3 regions of the Paenibacillus sp. NPDC093718 genome follow, and region 1 is predicted to be linked to each of the others. Evidence: riboswitches for the same ligand, from Rfam matches in the RefSeq annotation. Region 1 holds a riboswitch; each other region holds the start of a gene.
What was found. A riboswitch is a leader RNA that binds a small molecule or an ion and turns the genes downstream of it on or off. The one in region 1 is predicted to bind thiamine pyrophosphate.

Region 1 (5,759 bases):
AAGATGGTTCCGGGCCGTGCTGACAGGATATAGATGCTGTCCGAAAGGAGCAGCGCCTCCTCGATATGGTGGGTAATCATCAGCACCGAACGGCGCGTATCCTCCCAGATATCGAGCAGCCAGCGCTGCATATCGCTGCGCGTTAACGCATCCAATGCGCTGAACGGTTCGTCCAGGCACATAACTTCCTGCGGACTCATCAGTGCGCGCAGAAAAGCTGCCCGCTGCTGCATTCCGCCAGAGAGGGTGTGCGGATATGCCTTTTCGAAGCTGCTGAGTCCGGCACGATCCATCCAGCTGCGGGCATGTTCCCTGGCAGCGGCTTTCGAGGTGCCTCTCAGCTCCTCGGGAAGGAGCACATTGTCCTCCACCGTACGCCAAGGGAACAGGGCCGGCTGTTGAGGCATATAGGCGATGCGGCCTTTTTCCCCGGTCACGTCCTGACCATCCATGAGAACGGAGCCCGCATCCGGAGCTGTTAACCCCCCGATGATATGGAAGAGTGTACTCTTTCCGCTGCCTGAAGGACCGATTAAGGAGACGAATTCCCCGGGCTGTACTTGAAGCGAAAGGCCATCCAGTACATGCACTTCGCTGCGCCGGTCGCGGAAGGTTTTTCGAAGGCTGCGAACCTCGAGGGCAGGTGCGGTTGAGACCGACGCAGCCGACGGGTCAGCCCCGTCCTGGACCGGCAGTGGTACTTGATGTGTCATATCGACAAATGGCCTCCTATCATATAAGATTCGAAACGTCTATTAACGGGGACTCAACCTTTTCGATTCCAGCGGACCAGCCGCTTCTCCAGCAGAGTGATCAGCAGGACCATCAGCAGGCTGAGCAGGACGATGACCAGGATGGCAACAAACACCCGGTCCGTGCGGTAGCCGGATTTTTGCAGCATCATGTAGTAGCCGATTCCCTGGTCCGAGCCGATCCATTCCCCGATAACCGCACCCATGACCGAATAGGTGGCCGCAATTCGAATCCCGGAGAAGATGGAGGGAAGGGCATGCGGCAGCTCCAGCTTGGTGAAAATTTGCCACGAGGTAGCCCCTGCCATCTGCATATAATTCATCATGGTGCGGTCAGTACGGGCGAGTCCGTCCAGGGCCGCAACAGCGACAGGGAAGAAGCAGACCAGCGTAATCACGATAACCTTGGGCAGCATGCCGAAGCCGAACCAAATCATGAGAAGCGGGGCAAGGGCGATGGTCGGCACATTCTGGCTTAGAATAAGAAGCGGATAAAGGGCGGTTTTGAGAAAAGGCACCATGTGCAGAGCCAGCGAGATGACAAGACCGATCGCCGTGCCGATCATAAATCCGATCAGGGTTAATTGCAGAGTGGCCGCTGTATGCTGGAAGAGACCGGAAGCTCCGGTAACGGCTTCATGCCCGATGGCCGTCGGTGCAGGCAGAATAAAAGGTTCAATGTCGAATACGGATACTGCGGCCTGCCATACCATCAAAAAGAAGAGGACCGCCACAGCGGGCGGCCAAACCGAACTCCACCAGCTCTTCATGGACGGTATTTCTCAGTCAGCTTATCCATGCTGATGCCGGTCGGATGATGCGCGATTTTGACTTGGGATATGATGCTGGGACTTCCTGCATTCACCAGCGCCTCGTGCATGCGCTCAACGATCGTGAGCAGCTCGGAGAGCTCTCCTTCCATGGTCGTTTCGAGTGCATGAACCTCGTATTTCACACCTGATTCCTGAATGACCTTGATCGCTTCATCTACATAAGGGATGCTGTCGGCCCCGTTTGGCGTTCTCGGAATTACTTGAATGCTTAAGAGTGTATTCGCCATATAAACTCATCCTTTCTTGTAAGCTTTACTGTAATGGAAGAGAGGCAGCCTTCCGCAAACGCAGTCTCTCTTCTTATAGAGGTTGTTCAAAAAGTCCGCTCTTGATAAGAAAACCTCTATCGAGGCCACTTCAAGGATGAGCGACCGCGATGCATAGGTAGGTTTTCTTGCGATATAGAATTTCATCAGTTCCACTGATAACTCATAAATTCTATATCTAACACGAAGCGAATCAGGAAGCAGCTCGGCATCGAATCTTGAATTCAGCCGGGCCTTCCGGTGCTCACGTACCCAAATCGTACGCTCCGCTCCTGATGTCCCTAGCTTCATCCAACTGAAGCGTTTTGAAAAAACGCACATCGGAAGCATAAGCTTCGGTGCTGAAAATCGACCTTTTTGAACACGCACTTAATATAGAAATAACCTTATGGCTGCTCCGGTAAAAATTCATTGGTAAATGCGCGGTCCGCGTCAAGTTCCTTCTCCAGCAGCTTGCGCTCAAACATCCAGTCGGCATACCCTGACCATACTTCGGCTTTCTGCTCGCCCCAGCGGGGTGCATCATCCTGATAACGGGGGCTCAGCCATTTCTGGCTGGCGAGAACCAGTTCGGCATCCAAGTCAGGAACAGCCTTCGTAAGCAGGGCTGCCGCATCTTCAGGATGTTGAATCGCATAGTCATATCCTTTGGAAGTCGCCCGCATGAACGCTTTGACAAGCTCGGGGTCATCCTGGATCTGCTTCTCGTTCGTTACGATCACCGGTGTGTAATAATCAAGCTGCTCCGAGTAGTCCTTCACATAAATCATGTCAAGCGGCTCATTGCGAAGCTCGGCTTCAATGCCCGTCCAAGCATAGAAGATCCAGGCAAAATCAATGTCGCGTTTCACGGCCGTAAAATAATCGGCATCGCCCATATTGACCATATTCACCTTGCTGACATCGGCGCCATCGATCTCCATGATGGATTTCATGACGGCTTCCTCCACAGGCGAGCCCCAGCCTCCATAGGATTTTCCTTCAAAATCGCCTGCCTTCACGATGCCTTTATCCTTGGGGGCGGCAAAGCCGGATGTATTATGCTGAATGATCGCTGCAATGGAAACGAGCGGCAATCCTTGCGTTCTGGCCAGCGTTACGCCTTCCTGATAGCTGATGCCAAACGGTACTTTTCCGGATGCGACCAGCGTATCCGTTCCGCCTGCTCCCGGCTGGACGATCTCGACATTAAGCCCTTCTTCCTCATAATACCCAAGCTCCTTCGCTGCATACAGGCCGGTATGATTCGTATTGGCGGACCAATCGAGCATCAGCTGTACGTCACGAAGTTTCCCGGGAGTCTGACTGTCTTCGCCTTCTTCACCTGTCTTCTTGTTCTGTCCGCTTGTGCCGCATCCAGAGGCAACCATCAGCAGGACGCAAGCAAGAAGCAGCGGAATCCATTTTCCCTTCTTCATCGTTTTCTCTCTCCTTTGAATTCTATTTCTATAACCTCGTTAACTCCACAAAAAAAGCGCCCTGATGATATCAGGACGCATGACGGCGTAAGTGTATACCACGGCAAATAAACAGCTGCCGCAAACATGGGCTTCCTACGCTGGCATTACCCAGATCAGGTGTAAGGGTCAGTATCATATCGGATACACTCTCAGCCGGCCATATCCCAGCTCCCCCGGTATTTATGAAGTTTCGATCATTACATCCGCTATTATAGTCCTAACAACCAGACCTGTCTAGTTCGAAGGGGCACGAACGAGGCAGGTCTTTGTTAGAACTCTTATGCAATGGGAAGGAATAATTGATCCTATGAACCTTTCACGAGATAAAGTATTTGAATAAGGCTTCTACGTAGAGGTTAGCGCTGGAAGAACTCAATCCATTCCCCTTCGGGACCATGTACAAAGAAATAACGGAAACCATTCGGGAGCGTCACGATTTCCTCGTCCAAGTGAGGAACGTCAAGTCCTTGAACCCGGGCATATTCCTCTTCAATGTTATCCGTGCTGACGGCAAAATGATGAACGGTGCCCTCCGCGGGCAGCGTATCGCTGTAACCCTGAATAAGCTCGACTTCCGTCTCGTTGCTGCCGTTAAATCCGAGGAACGCCAGCTGGATGACGCCATTAGTATGGGTCAGGCGATCCTTTAGTTCCAGTCCGACTACGGATGTGTAGAATGCAATTGTAGCTTCAAGGTTCCGGACAACAATACCAACATGATCCAATCGTTTCTGTGGCATGGCTCAACACCCTTTCCGATTCATATAAGATATGAATGTAAATATTATCACATAATCCCTATACGTCAAGTGGGTCTTGAGGGCAACAACTTTTCGGATGGTTATGGGTTTACTAGAGTAGAATCCATGGTTTTTCTTTCATTTCCTCATCTTTACTTTTAGGTGGGTAAAAAGTATCATGAAAACTAGGAGTATTAATTCAAAAGACCTAATAAGCAAGTAGTGAAAAAAGCTTACCTTTTGGCCGAGGAGGAATGCTTATGAGTCCAACTCCAGCAGATCATCTGTGGATTCGACTCGCCATGATATATGCATTCATTCAGATAATGATCGCTCTGTGGATGCCTGACGCTTTACCGCTTCAGCGTGTTCTAGTCATTATTCCTCCTGCAGCCGCCTCCGTTTATTTAATGCGGATTAGTCGGCGCTATGAGGTTCATCTTCGCAGGTTTTGGTTTATTGTGGGTCTCGGATTGATGGGGGATGCAGCGGCCCGAATCATTCACGCATGTCATGTTTGGTTTGAAAAAGAGAGCGCTTTCCCTACGGTTCTAGCCCATTTGTTCTGGGGGCTCGAACTCATCCTGTTCGCAAGTTCTCTCATTTATTTATTCCGGCATGTTCAAGGTTCGTTTCGGGGGCTCCGGCTTATGCTGGACATCGTGATTGTTGGCATAACGGTCATGACGGTAGGATGGGAGTATTTCATCAAGCCTGAGCTTGAGGGTCTGGTCCATGAGGCAGTATGGGGAAACATTTGGGTGGACATGCTGTATCCGCTATGCGCAATGGTACTTATTTTTTTTACGCTGGTGTTGTATTTTAATACCGGACAGTTAAGGAAATGGTCGGCCATTCTGTTATGTCTTGGCGGAAGTGCTTATATTGCCGGAGATGTTCTGTACATCTATCTTGTTGAACTCATGGGTATCGAGGCTCGTCCCTACCTATATCCAATCTATTCATTATCGGTATTTTTCATTAGTTTCGCAGGTGGGCAGTCTGCCTCTGATTCCCGTAAGCCATCTGTTGGTGAGCGGGAGCCGCGTTCGGTCGGAAACCTGATCGTAAGGTACCTGCTTCCCTATAGCGTGCTTGGCGGGATGTTTGCCCTTATGGCGCAGCGGTTTGGAGGGTGGACTGGACTGTTTACCGGCCTATCCCTGTGCGTGATCCTGATTCTGTTCAGGCAGATTTTAATCCAGTTCGAGAACGACCGCTTGTTTGACCGGCTGCATGAGAGTCTGATGCAGAGTGAAGCCCTGGCACATCGTGATGATCTTACGGGGCTGTATAATCGCCGTTATTTTAATGCAAGGCTGGCGAGCTCGCTGAAGGAGGCGGACCGCGCAGGTTCCCGCGTAGGCTTGCTGTATATGGATATGAACCGTTTCAAACGAGTCAATGACCGATACGGCCATCGTGCCGGCGATTTGTTGATACGAAAGGTTGCAGACCGGCTTCAATCTCTTGAATCCAAAGGAGTTTTGGTTTCCCGTTTAGGAGGAGACGAATTCACCGTTATGATCCATCCGGCTGGTGAGGATCAGGAGCTGATCTGGATGGCGGAGGAGATCTGGACGATGCTTAGCGAGCCGTACGAATTGGAAGGGCATGAAGTCCGAACCACGCCGAGTATCGGCATTGCGGTTTATCCGGATCATGCCAGAAATGACCAGGAGCTGATTGGTCGCGCCGATGCCGCGAT
Region 2 (5,759 bases), on a different contig from region 1:
CACGTTATCAACGACTTTTTTGCCGCCATAGACTTTCGATACGTTCGTAACCTGGATCATGCTTTACTCTCCTTTAGTAGCAGGTATATGAAGTAGACACCGCCGATGAAGTTGATAATGACGCTGAGCGTTGTAGAGAACGTGAACACCCGCTCTACAACCAATTGACCGCCGACCAGTGCGATAACGCTAATCAGTATGGATGCTGCTATTAAATATGAATGCCTGTATGTCTTCATCACTTCGTACGCAACATTGACCACCAGGAGCCCGAGGAATGTAATCGGACCTACCAAAGCGGTAGCCACCGAGATCAGAACGGCAACCACAATAAGAAGCCGCTTCACAACATAGTCATAATTCACGCCAAGGTTGATCGCCTGCTCACGACCTAGTGCCAGCACGTTCAGGTACTTGGCAAATCGGGCAAAGTACAGCAAGGTCAACGCTACGACAATGACGGAAAGGACCAAAAGCTCGGTCTTCACATTGTTAAAGCTGGCAAACATTTTGTCGGCTACAAATTGGAACTCGTTCGGGTCAATCAGCACTTCCATGAAGGAAGACATGCTGGAGAACAGGGTTCCGAAGATCATGCCGATCAGCAGCAGGAAGTAAATGTTGTTCCCTTCCCTTTTGAACAGAATCTTATATAAGACTCCGGCAAACAGGATCATCGCACCAACGTTAATCAGAAAGTTAACGTTGCTGCCCAGTTTGTACAGCGTGAAGGATCCGAAGACAAAGATGACGGTGGTCTGGACCAGTATATATAAGGAATCCAATCCCATAACGCTAGGCGTCAGTATCCGGTTATTCGTGACCGTTTGAAACACCGTGGTAGACAGAGCAATTGCTCCGCCGGTCAGAATAATGGCAAGCACCTTCTTGATTCTCCTCGGTAGCGCGTAATCCCAATTGCCGCCAAGATCAATGAACAGAAAGACTGCCACCAGGATGATTGCCGCTGCGGCCAACAGGCCGAGTTTGGCTTTATAAGTCATAAGCCTTTCTCCTCATCAGTAAGAAAATGAATATACCGCTTCCGAGTACGCCCACGGTTAGACTAATCGGAATTTCATAGGGATAAATAATGATCCGGCCCAGGATGTCACAGAACAGTACGAACCCGGCCCCCAGCAGCGCGGTATGCGAAAGGCTTTTTTTCAAATGGTCTCCTAAGTACAAACTGACAATATTAGGTATGATCAGACCAAGAAACGGAATCACGCCGACCGTCAGCACGACGGAAGCTGTAACCAGCGCCACGATGACCAGTCCCAGATTCACAACTCTCCGGTAGTGAAGGCCCAGGTTGGTAGCAAACTCCTCTCCCATTCCGGCCACCGTAAACTTGTTGGCGAACAGATACGCCAGAATCACAAGCGGGATACTTATATAGAGCATTTCATACTGGCCCTTCATGATCATGGAAAAATCACCCTGGAGCCATGCGGACATATTCTGAATAAGATCATATTTGTATGCAAAGAAGGTGGCGATCGAACTGACGATATTACCAAACATCAGCCCTACGAGCGGGATGAAGATCGCGTCCTTGAACTTAATCCGATCCAGTATCTTCATGAAGATAAAGGTTCCTGCCAGAGCGAATACAAATGCCACAAGCATTTTGATAAGCGGTCCGCTTGTCGTGAAGACAAGCATGGCTACCAATATGCCCAGTCTGGCAGAGTCCATCGTACCTGCCGTGGTGGGAGACACGAACTTATTGCGGCTGAGCTGCTGCATGATCAATCCGCAGATGCTCATGCTAACACCCGCCAATATGAGGCTGACAAGCCTAGGAATCCGGCTGACAAGCATAATATGCTGTTGTTGTTCTGTCATCGAGAACAATTGCAGTGGCGAGATATCTTTAACTCCAATAAATAATGAGATTATCGAGAGTACCACAACGGCTGCAAATAAGTATCTAATCTTCATGGCTCTTCCTTCTATGCGTATGTCTCTAAGTATCCGGGATCTTGCAATTTTCGTCATCATTCTCATTGAGATTGATTATCAATCGCGTTCTGATATGCATTATATCATCCTCATACTGGCTCGACAAGTATAATTGAGAATCAAAATCAATTAATTGGTTCATACATGTATATTTTGTTCATGAATTGTTCATAATATGAAGTTTCAAGGAAGCATAGCTCATATCCTCAGGAAGAACCACTCTTTAGTTAAATCTCCCTTTAATGTGGTTACTGTCATAATGAGACTTCTCTAAAAACTACACGGTTTCAATTCTTATTAAATGGATAAGAAAAATAATATTAAATATTAAAAGTCGTTGACAATCCCTCTAAGTTATATTAATATCCTAACATAATTATTATTTCTAACTAAACGTAAGTTAATATGGAATGATAATTGAAATTATGGCTAATAACGTAAAATGCATATTTGCTTGTAGTAAGGGACATCTTCTTATCAGGCGTATGCAAATTCGATTACACCAGGAGGTTTTTTTTCAATGTCTAAAGATTTTTCAGCTGCACTCAAAAATCGCCGTTCTTATTACGGGATTAGCAAAGAATCCGTTATCTCGGACGAGCGTATTCAGGAAATCGTAAACGAAGCGGTTAAGTATACTCCGTCTTCTTTCAACTCCCAAAGTGCACGCGTCGTTGTATTGCTTGGCGAACAGCACGATAAACTGTGGAACATCACGGAAGGCATCCTGAAGGAAGTTGTTGGCGATGAAGAAGCATTCAAATCCACTGCCGACAAGATGGCTTCATTCCGCGCTGGTTACGGTACGGTATTGTTCTTCGAGGACAACAACGTCATTGCCGGGCTGCAACAAAACTTTGCCGCTTATGCCGACAACTTCCCGGTTTGGTCCAACCAATCCAACGGCATGCTGCAATTTGTAGTATGGACATCCCTTGAAGCAGAAGGTCTGGGCGCATCCCTGCAGCACTACAACCCGCTGATCGACGAAAAAGTAAAATCCGAATGGAACATCCCGGAAAGCTGGAAGCTGATTGCTCAAATGCCTTTCGGCAAGCCGGTTGCTGAACCAGGCGAAAAAGAATTTGCACCGCTGGAAGATCGCGTGAAAGTATATAACTAATCAAACAGATGAAATAAGCCGCCTCCCTAAGTTCCTGCAACTGGGACAGGCGGTTTTTTTTATAAAGCAAAGATTGAAAATCCGATCGCAAAACGATACAATTACACAGGTAAGAACCCATGAACTTCTACGACAACATGAAGTTCGGGGGCAAAACTTGCGGTAACCAACTACATAAGATGTTGGCTGTACTAGGGGTGCCATGTGCTGAGAGACGGCGGGCTGCCGTTAACCCTTATCACCCGATCTAGGTCATACTAGCGTGGGGAAGTGTAGCATTTATGTTTATTTCCTTTCGTAGGCATAACTGCACTTTCTTCATGGGGTGCGGTTTTTTTGCGTGGACTTATATAATGGGGAGGAAATGACAATGAATGAGCTTGCTTGCGGAACCAGCCGGATCGTCGGATGCCGGTTCTCGGTATTTCCCATGACAGACCGGTTTGTGGAGGTCATCATGGGCGCGCTGCAATCTGTGGATACGGGGAAGGTGTGGATTCAGACTGATGATGTGAGCACCTGTATTCGCGGACGTGCGGAGCATGTCTTTGATGTTACAAGGGCGATATTCGCCCATGCTGCGGCGAGTGGCGTGCACACTGTTTTTAATGGTACTTATTCCATTGGCTGCCCTGGAGATACGGACGCCGATGTATATATGACTGAGGATTCGACCCTCTTGAACAACGACATTGGAGAACTTGCCGATATGGAGACTGCCTGCCAGTTCGCTCTTTACCCCATGGGTACGGATAACTACATGGATGTCATCTACGGTGAAGTAAATCGTGCGAAGGCAGCCGGTACATTCGCCGGAAGCGTTCATTACGCCAGCCGGTTGGACGGGTCCTTATCCCGGGTGTTTGGGTCTCTTGAAGAAGCGTTTTTGCATGCGATCCAATCCGACAGCAGTCATCTGGTCATGACTGCGGTTGTGTCTGCCCACAGCCCATCGGTCAAAGCCGCATCGAATTGAGTTATATTGGGGCAGACAAAAGCCCGGCAAGAGCCGGGCTTTCCTGTCACTAGCTGCCAAGAATCTTGACGGTTTAAACCCAAGCACTCAAGATGATTACGAGCAGGATAAAGAGAACCAAAATAATTCCTACTGAATTGCCCCATGCGCCGCCGTATTCTCCGCTCATGAAGATCCCCTCCTGGATTTAAAAAATGACGTGATGTAATCACACTATTATAGTATTTCCCGATTTGTGCTAGCGTCACGGCTAATGTACCTCTCTTTATCTATTCGCAAGGAAATTTTATTCCTCGTAACCAATGAGAAGTTTCCCTCCATACGGACGGAGCATTTCCTCGGTGAATGCCATCAGAGCTGAAGGATCATCCTGGCGATACATCGCCGCAAGCGCTGCTTCCAATCGTTCTCCCATGATTGTGTCATAGCGGCTGAACAGCCGGAACAGCGTTTTCCCTTCACCCGTCCACTCCCGGTTCACCCTAAGTACAAATTCACAGAGAATCGCCGCTATTTTGTGCACCGTAAACCATTTTTCGCCATCCCTTCGTGGACCCTCCAAGTCCAGCATGTACTCGGTTAGCATATAACGGTATTGGTTAATGTCGGTTAGCGTCAATGGCATGGGTCCGTAATTCAAATCGCTGTGGGCTTCCGTCCGCACCTCTTCTCCCTCGGGCAGCGCGCACAGCACCGTCCCTTCTGCGATCATCCGTTGAAATGACGGATTCGCCGCGATCACTCCCTCGTCAAAATATTCGCGATAGGAGGATAAAGACAATATAAAGATTTCCGCGATCCACCCATGCGCCTCTATCGTCTTCCTGCTGAAATCATAACCGTCTCGTTCAATGACCATGATGTCCAAATCGGATTGTTCATTATATTCGCCTCTGCTCGCGCTGCCGCCAAGCACGGCAAGCAAACAGTCGGGATAATCGTGTTGAATGACGCGTTCCGCTGCCTCTACCGGTTCCATCCTCATGACGTTTCCTCCATTATGACTCTGATCCTCCCGAAAAAAGGGCTCAAAATATCTAATTCAGCTAAAACCCTAAACGTACCTGAATCATATGGTAAATAAACGATTACCCTCATGTTGATGACAAGGAAGAAGGGATAGATAAGATGAACTACATTCATATGCTCTCCAAACTAGGCATGGGCAGTGCCCACCCGGGAGGATTCGAGGCAACCCTCAGAATGCTGAAGAATTATCCCATTCAACCGGGCAGCCGCATTCTGGAGGTGGGGTGCGGAACTGGCAGAACCGCATGCCATCTTTCGGAGATGGGGTATCAAGTGACAGCTATTGATCTGAACGAAAATATGATCAAAAAAGCACGGGCACGAGCCGAAGCGATGGAAATCGACGTACAGTTCCTTCAAGCGGATGTATGCGCATTGCCTTTCGAGGACAACCAATTTGATCTGATCATGGCCGAGTCTGTTACCGTATTTACGGATACTTCGAAATCGCTGCCCGAATATTACCGCGTTCTGGATCGCGGAGGCGTCCTGCTGGACAGAGAATTACTGCTTGATATGCCCATGCCGGAAGCAAAGCTTCAGGAACTGCTCGAATTCTTCGGAATACCTAATCTGATGATGAGAGAAGAATGGGCGGAATCCCTCTTGGCTTGCGGGTTTAAACAGGAAGAAATTCTGGAGTACAACCACTTCAATGAGCAG
Region 3 (5,759 bases), on a different contig from region 1:
GACAGCTTCATGTTCAGCGTTCCCGCCACTTCAAACAGAATAGCCAAACCCAGATAAAACCAATGCATAATCTCAAGACTCCTCCCGTTTCTCTGTGGCAATTCCGAACAACAAGATGTCCATGACGGACTGCAGCAGCTCCCCCAGCGGCAATTGATGCTTTACCGTCGCCCTCGAATCGTAAATCTGATGGAGCGACCCGAGATACAGATCGATGAACAGCGGCAGATGGATTCGTTTGATGAATCCCTCGGCCATGCCCTGCTCCATCAGCTCGGTGACAATGCCCCATTCCTCTCGGAAAAAGGTGTCCAGCTTCTCCCACTGCGCATAATGCGTGCGCTTCAGATCCGGCAGCATCCCCAAATCCATCTGCTCCATCTCCTGGGGCAGACAGATTAGAATCTGGTGAACCTTCTCCAGAACGGTGAGTCCCTCATCCGCCGCAATTTCACGTTCGCGCTGCTGGATGTGCCGGATCATCCCGTCAATGATATGTTCAACAATCTCTTCCTTGGATGAGAAGTGCTCATAGATCGTCCGTTTACTAATCGCAAGGCTGCGGGCCAGATCACTGACCGTAAACGTAAATCCTTGCCGCTGAATTAAGCGGATCGTTTCATTCAATATTCGCTCGCGCAAGTAAACTAACTCCTCTCCTGATACCGTAAATACTATTCCGGTACCATTAGTATTATAACGCCTCGATCAGCATGAAATCCAGACATGATTTTTTATATTAAACGTGGCAGAAAATACCTTAACGAACTAGGAGCGCCGGATACATATGAAAAAAAACGTTCATAGACCGCACTTTCTCAGAAGGCAGACTGCTTATAACAGATGCTTTTCTTGCGATTGGTTAGCATTTGAAGTTTAAATCCCATAACAAAAAGAGCCCGCTTACGTAATGTAAACAGACTCTTTTCGATTTCACCAAACCCTTTAATCAAACCGCACGTCGCCAATGCCGAACCATGGAAAATATCCGGCAGCCGCATAAGCGCAGCAGGCGGCAACAGCAAGTAATCCGATAACCAGAAGATCATAGCGCGAATATCGCGACGGGTAATAATACGTTCGGGACTTCGCCTGATCGCCGTCGAATTGCTTGGCCTCCATCGCGGCGGCCACCCGATGGGCCCTGCGGATGCTCTGTGCCAGCAGCGGCACCACATACAGTCCAGCGCGGTTCACCATACCGCGAATTCCGCGAATCGGGCGGACTCCTCGTACCTTCAAGGCTTGACGGCGGATCACGTATTCCTCCCATACCATAGGCAGCAGCCGGATCGAAGCCATGAAGCTGTAAGCATACTTGGGCGCAAGCCTCAGCTTCTGCATCAGGCTGTAGAATAAATCCACCGAGGACGTTGTGGTCACGAGCAGCAGCCCCTCCGAGGCAAAGGCTATTCCTTTAAAGCCCAAATGCAGCCCCCGGTAGAAGCTTTCTTCCGATACCCGGAACAACCCCCACTCCCACCAGATCGTCTCCCCCTTACCGAACAGCATCATGGAAGAGGCGGACGATATGAAGGCAAGCAGAAATGGAATGAAGAACAACAGCATTTTCCAAGGTTTCACCCCGCTGAGCACGATCAGACAGACCATAAAGATCAACGCCTGGTACAAAACAAAATCAAGATCATGGGTTAACACCGTCATGAAAAACAGCGCACAGATCAGACCCAGCTTCACCACCGGATTCGCCCGGTGCAGCCAAGTGATCCGCACGGGGTTCCATATGTTCATGCGTTCACCTCCGTGAAGCGATGATCGGTCGTGGTTAGATTTTCGCGAGCATCAGCGCCATTCACTCCGCCCGCCTCCTGTCCGGATTCCGTCCCGGTACACCAGCGCGGGGAAGGCATGCTCGAGGTCAGCTGTCCCTCGCGGATTTCCCATATATGCGTGGCGACCCGCTGCGCGACCTCCATTTCATGCGTCACCATAAGAATGGCGGTTCCCGCGCGGCGGAGCTGCTCGCACATCTCCAGAATCGCAAACGTATTCCGCGCATCCTGTCCGAAGGTCGGCTCATCCAGAAGCAGGACGGACGGCTGTCTTGCCATGGCCGTAGCCACGCTCAAGCGGCGCTTTTGACCTGTCGACAGCTGGTACGGATGCCTGGCCTCCAAGCCTCTCAATCCAAAGCGTTCAAGACAGCGGTCGGCCTGTGCCTTCGCTTCCTCCGGCGGCACATGATCCACCAGCAGCGAATAAACCACCTCATCGCCGATGCGCTCCGTCAGGAATTGAAGCTCCGGATTCTGAAACACGAATCCGATTTGTCGCAGCTGCTGCTCTCTCTTCTTCCGCACCTTTCTGCGCTTGCCCTGAATGACCTCTTCCCCGCAGAGCACATAGGTCCCTTCGGCGCGCAGCAGCCCCATCAAACTGAGCAGCAGCGAGCTCTTGCCTGCTCCGTTAGGCCCTACCACCGCAATGAATTGTCCCGGAAACACCTCGGCCGAAGGGAGAGTGATGGCCGGTTTATCCCATCTCATTCCCCTGAAATTCACCAGTTGAATGACAGGTTCCCCACATTGAACGTACGGCGGAGCAGCCTCATGCAGGAGATTACCCCGCTCACCGCCAAGCGCGTCGACCGGAGCAAACAGTTCTCTGCCCGACCGGGTCTGCGCATAATCTTCCCATACGCCGGGATACCAGATTCCATAGGCTTGGAGTTCCCGCTCGTATTCTGCGAATATCGCTGCTGGAGGACCTTCGCCCAGAATCTCGCCATCCGGGCTGAACAGCACGACACGATCCACGTATTTGGCCATTTCTTCTATCCGGTGCTCTACGATGATCAGCGTCCGCCCTTCCGATACGGCCTTCACCGCGGACCAGATTTGCTCCCTTCCTTCCGGGTCGAGCAAGGCAGATGGCTCGTCAAGGAACAGCACCTCCGGCTCCAGCAGCAGAGCCGAAGCCAGCGCCAGTCGTTGCTTCATGCCTTGGGACAGATGCCCGATCGGCATATGAAGCTCCTCAAGATCAAGCCCCACCTCGCGGAGGGCCGCTTGCATCCGCTCCTTCATCTCGTCGCGGGGGACACTTAGGTTTTCCAGTACGAATGCCAGCTCTTCATCCACGTATGGCATGCAGAACTGGGTATCCGGATCTTGGAATACATAACCCCAAGAGCGAGGAACCAGCTGCGACTCGCATTTCATCGGCACCTCCGTTGCGCGGGGAATCATCCCGCTCAGCACCTGCAGCAGCGTGGATTTGCCGCAGCCGCTCGGACCGAGCAGCAGCACCTTCTCCCCCCGGACAGCCGAGAAGGAGAGGTCTTTGAACATCAGCCGCTCCTCGCCCGGATACTTCAGACGCAATCCCTCCACATACACGGCCGGTTCCGGAAGCATTTCAGCGGACTGAGCCGGAACCAGGCTAACCGTGGCATTACACATGGCGCGGATCATCCAGTGCTTCGTAATCCTTCTTCGACGCAGGACGCAGCAGGGATGTCACACCCGTACGGTCAAGCGCTTTGGCCAGCAGGAGCATCAGGAGGCCTGCAATGACGGCGCCGCTGAGTACCCGCATGCCGTATTTGGCCAGGAACATCCATGTCTGCAGGTCATCGGTATAGCTGTAATAAAAGTCCATGATCATCGATCCGATGGCTGCGCCGGCTCCGGCAATCGCCAGCGTCCACGCCGAAGCGCTCCGATAACGGAGCGCCGCGAATACCAATTCTGCGCCCAGTCCTTGAATGAGACCATACAGCAGCAGGGTCAAACCCCAGCCGCTGCCAAACAGCACTTCCACGTGGGCTGCCGCCAGTTCCGCGATGATGGCCACTCCCGGCTTGCGGATCAACAAGTAAGCAAGTGTGGCTGCAGCGAACCACATGCCGTATAACAACTCATCCGCTTCAAAGAACAGCGGTTTTAACAGATTGTAAACCGAACCCCAAAAGTGATAAATGACGCCCAGCACCAGCGATACCAACACCGTCACCAAAATATCGCTTAACCGCAGCCCTTTTCGGGGCTGAACCCCCAACTTCTCCTGCACTGACGTTCCCATAACCACACATTCCCCTCTCCACCTCTATTTTTGTGTAAACACAACAAAAAACCGTCTGGAAAAACGCGCAGACGGAAAAATAGGCCCTATGTAGGCAGGGTCGGATATTCTCTACGCTGGCATTACCCAGTTCAGATTAACGGTCAACAGCGGATAATAGCTGCAATCTCAGCCTGATTCACTCAAGCCCCCGTATTCCCTATTCGGTTTCATGTTAATCTTAAAATACACATTCGTTCCCCAATTAGCAAGAACCTTTTTTCAAAAATGGCCATTTATTGATTTCCAGCTCATTCTATGTCAATATCAAAGTGATTGGCTTTTCCACCAACGTTTATTGCTGACACCTATGCACAAAGGAGAATGACATGGCTAAACAATTGCTGCGTCTGATGACCGAGCTGTCCTCCCGCAAGTGGCTGTCCCGAATTATGGGGCATTGTTCCCACAGCCGGCTGAGCCGTCATCTAATACCTGCATTCATACGAATTTATCAAATTCCGGCGCATGAAGCGGAGAAAGAAATTCACGAATACCGCTCACTGAACGAATTCTTTTCTCGCCGGTTAAAAATAGGCCTGCGCGCCATAGACGACACCGCCGATGCCATGGTTAGCCCCGTCGACGCCACGATTTCGGCGATGTGCGCCGTCAACACCGGCACCATTCTGAGCGTCAAGGGACAGGATTATACCCTGAGCGAGCTGCTCGCCAAATCACCGAGAATGGAAAACTACATCAACGGCTATGTATTTGTATTGTATTTAAGCCCAACCGATTATCATCGCATTCATTCCCCGGTAACCGGTGTTCAAGCGGAAAGCGAGCATTTAAAGGGACGCGTTTACCCCGTGAACGATTTTGCAATGACCCATATCCGGCATGTGCTCAGCCGTAATGAGCGCCTCATTACCTATATAGCGCATGAGTTCGGCGAAGTTGCCGTCGTGAAGGTCGGAGCCATGAACGTAAGCAGCATCCGTTATGCTGACGAGAACGTGAAGAAATACGAGATCGGCGATGAACTCGCGTACTTTGAATTCGGCTCTACCGTCGTGCTTTTGACAGAGAACGGCACGTTTACTCCGCGCGGTGACCTGGAACCCGGCTCCAAGGTGAAGATGGGAGAGCTGCTCGGTTTGCTTCACCCGTCCCCAGCCAGAAAAGGGTAACTCCATTCACCTTACCAAGCTGCACCAAGCATCGCATGACAAGTTAAGGCCATGAATCATTCGCTGCATGAATGATTAACGCCGGTCCAGCATCCGATAAACGATCCGCTGAAACAGCCGATCCGGCAGTACGCCCTTGATCCATGCGGTCAGCCGCGTGCCTCGGGGCAGCGTATAGCGGAACCTCGGTTTGGACATGGACGCAATGTTTGCCACCAGCCTGGCTACCTCCTGCGGATCCCCGCTTCTCCCGGCTGTCCGCTCGGAATAGTCCAGCACGCCCTTCAGCAGACCGCTGTAGGGTGATCCTTCCTTTACCGTAAGCTCCCCAAAACTTTTATTCCAGATCGGCGTGCCATAGGCACCGGGCTGGATCAGTACGACATCGATGCCAAAGGGCATCAACTCCATGGACAGGCTCTCGCCGAACCCCTCCAGCGCAAATTTGGATGCCGCATAGGGACCATAACCCGGAAAGCCGACCACACCGCTAATGCTGCTCATGAGAATGATTTTGGATCGTCCGGTCTTGCGCAGCAGCGG

Region 2: linked by a shared signal. The riboswitch ahead of ACQKPA_RS02775 (YkoF family thiamine/hydroxymethylpyrimidine-binding protein) and the one ahead of ACQKPA_RS11385 (ABC transporter substrate-binding protein) in region 1 are both predicted to bind thiamine pyrophosphate.
Region 3: linked by a shared signal. The riboswitch ahead of ACQKPA_RS27025 (ECF transporter S component) and the one ahead of ACQKPA_RS11385 (ABC transporter substrate-binding protein) in region 1 are both predicted to bind thiamine pyrophosphate.

Annotation. Positions count from the first base shown of each region.
Region 1 covers NZ_JBNNUS010000003.1:333,087-338,845, reverse strand. The annotation lists gene ACQKPA_RS11400 (ABC transporter ATP-binding protein) at 1-713, opposite strand, end outside; gene ACQKPA_RS11395 (ABC transporter permease) at 767-1,522, opposite strand; gene ACQKPA_RS11390 (MTH1187 family thiamine-binding protein) at 1,519-1,812, opposite strand; gene ACQKPA_RS11385 (ABC transporter substrate-binding protein) at 2,238-3,269, opposite strand; TPP riboswitch at 3,385-3,496, opposite strand; gene ACQKPA_RS11380 (VOC family protein) at 3,668-4,051, opposite strand; gene ACQKPA_RS11375 (diguanylate cyclase domain-containing protein) at 4,312-5,759, shown strand, end outside.
Region 2 covers NZ_JBNNUS010000001.1:574,956-580,714, forward strand. The annotation lists gene ACQKPA_RS02755 (ABC transporter ATP-binding protein) at 1-60, opposite strand, end outside; gene ACQKPA_RS02760 (iron chelate uptake ABC transporter family permease subunit) at 57-1,004, opposite strand; gene ACQKPA_RS02765 (ABC transporter permease) at 994-1,947, opposite strand; gene ACQKPA_RS02770 (nitroreductase family protein) at 2,489-3,091, shown strand; TPP riboswitch at 3,275-3,377, shown strand; gene ACQKPA_RS02775 (YkoF family thiamine/hydroxymethylpyrimidine-binding protein) at 3,462-4,067, shown strand; gene ACQKPA_RS02780 (sporulation protein YjcZ) at 4,141-4,236, opposite strand; gene ACQKPA_RS02785 (nucleotidyltransferase domain-containing protein) at 4,354-5,052, opposite strand; gene ACQKPA_RS02790 (class I SAM-dependent methyltransferase) at 5,196-5,759, shown strand, end outside.
Region 3 covers NZ_JBNNUS010000011.1:96,157-101,915, reverse strand. The annotation lists gene ACQKPA_RS27045 (DMT family transporter) at 1-68, opposite strand, end outside; gene ACQKPA_RS27040 (TetR/AcrR family transcriptional regulator) at 73-642, opposite strand; gene ACQKPA_RS27035 (energy-coupling factor transporter transmembrane component T family protein) at 946-1,752, opposite strand; gene ACQKPA_RS27030 (ABC transporter ATP-binding protein) at 1,749-3,422, opposite strand; gene ACQKPA_RS27025 (ECF transporter S component) at 3,415-4,044, opposite strand; TPP riboswitch at 4,136-4,248, opposite strand; gene asd (archaetidylserine decarboxylase) at 4,413-5,216, shown strand; gene ACQKPA_RS27015 (oxidoreductase) at 5,292-5,759, opposite strand, start outside.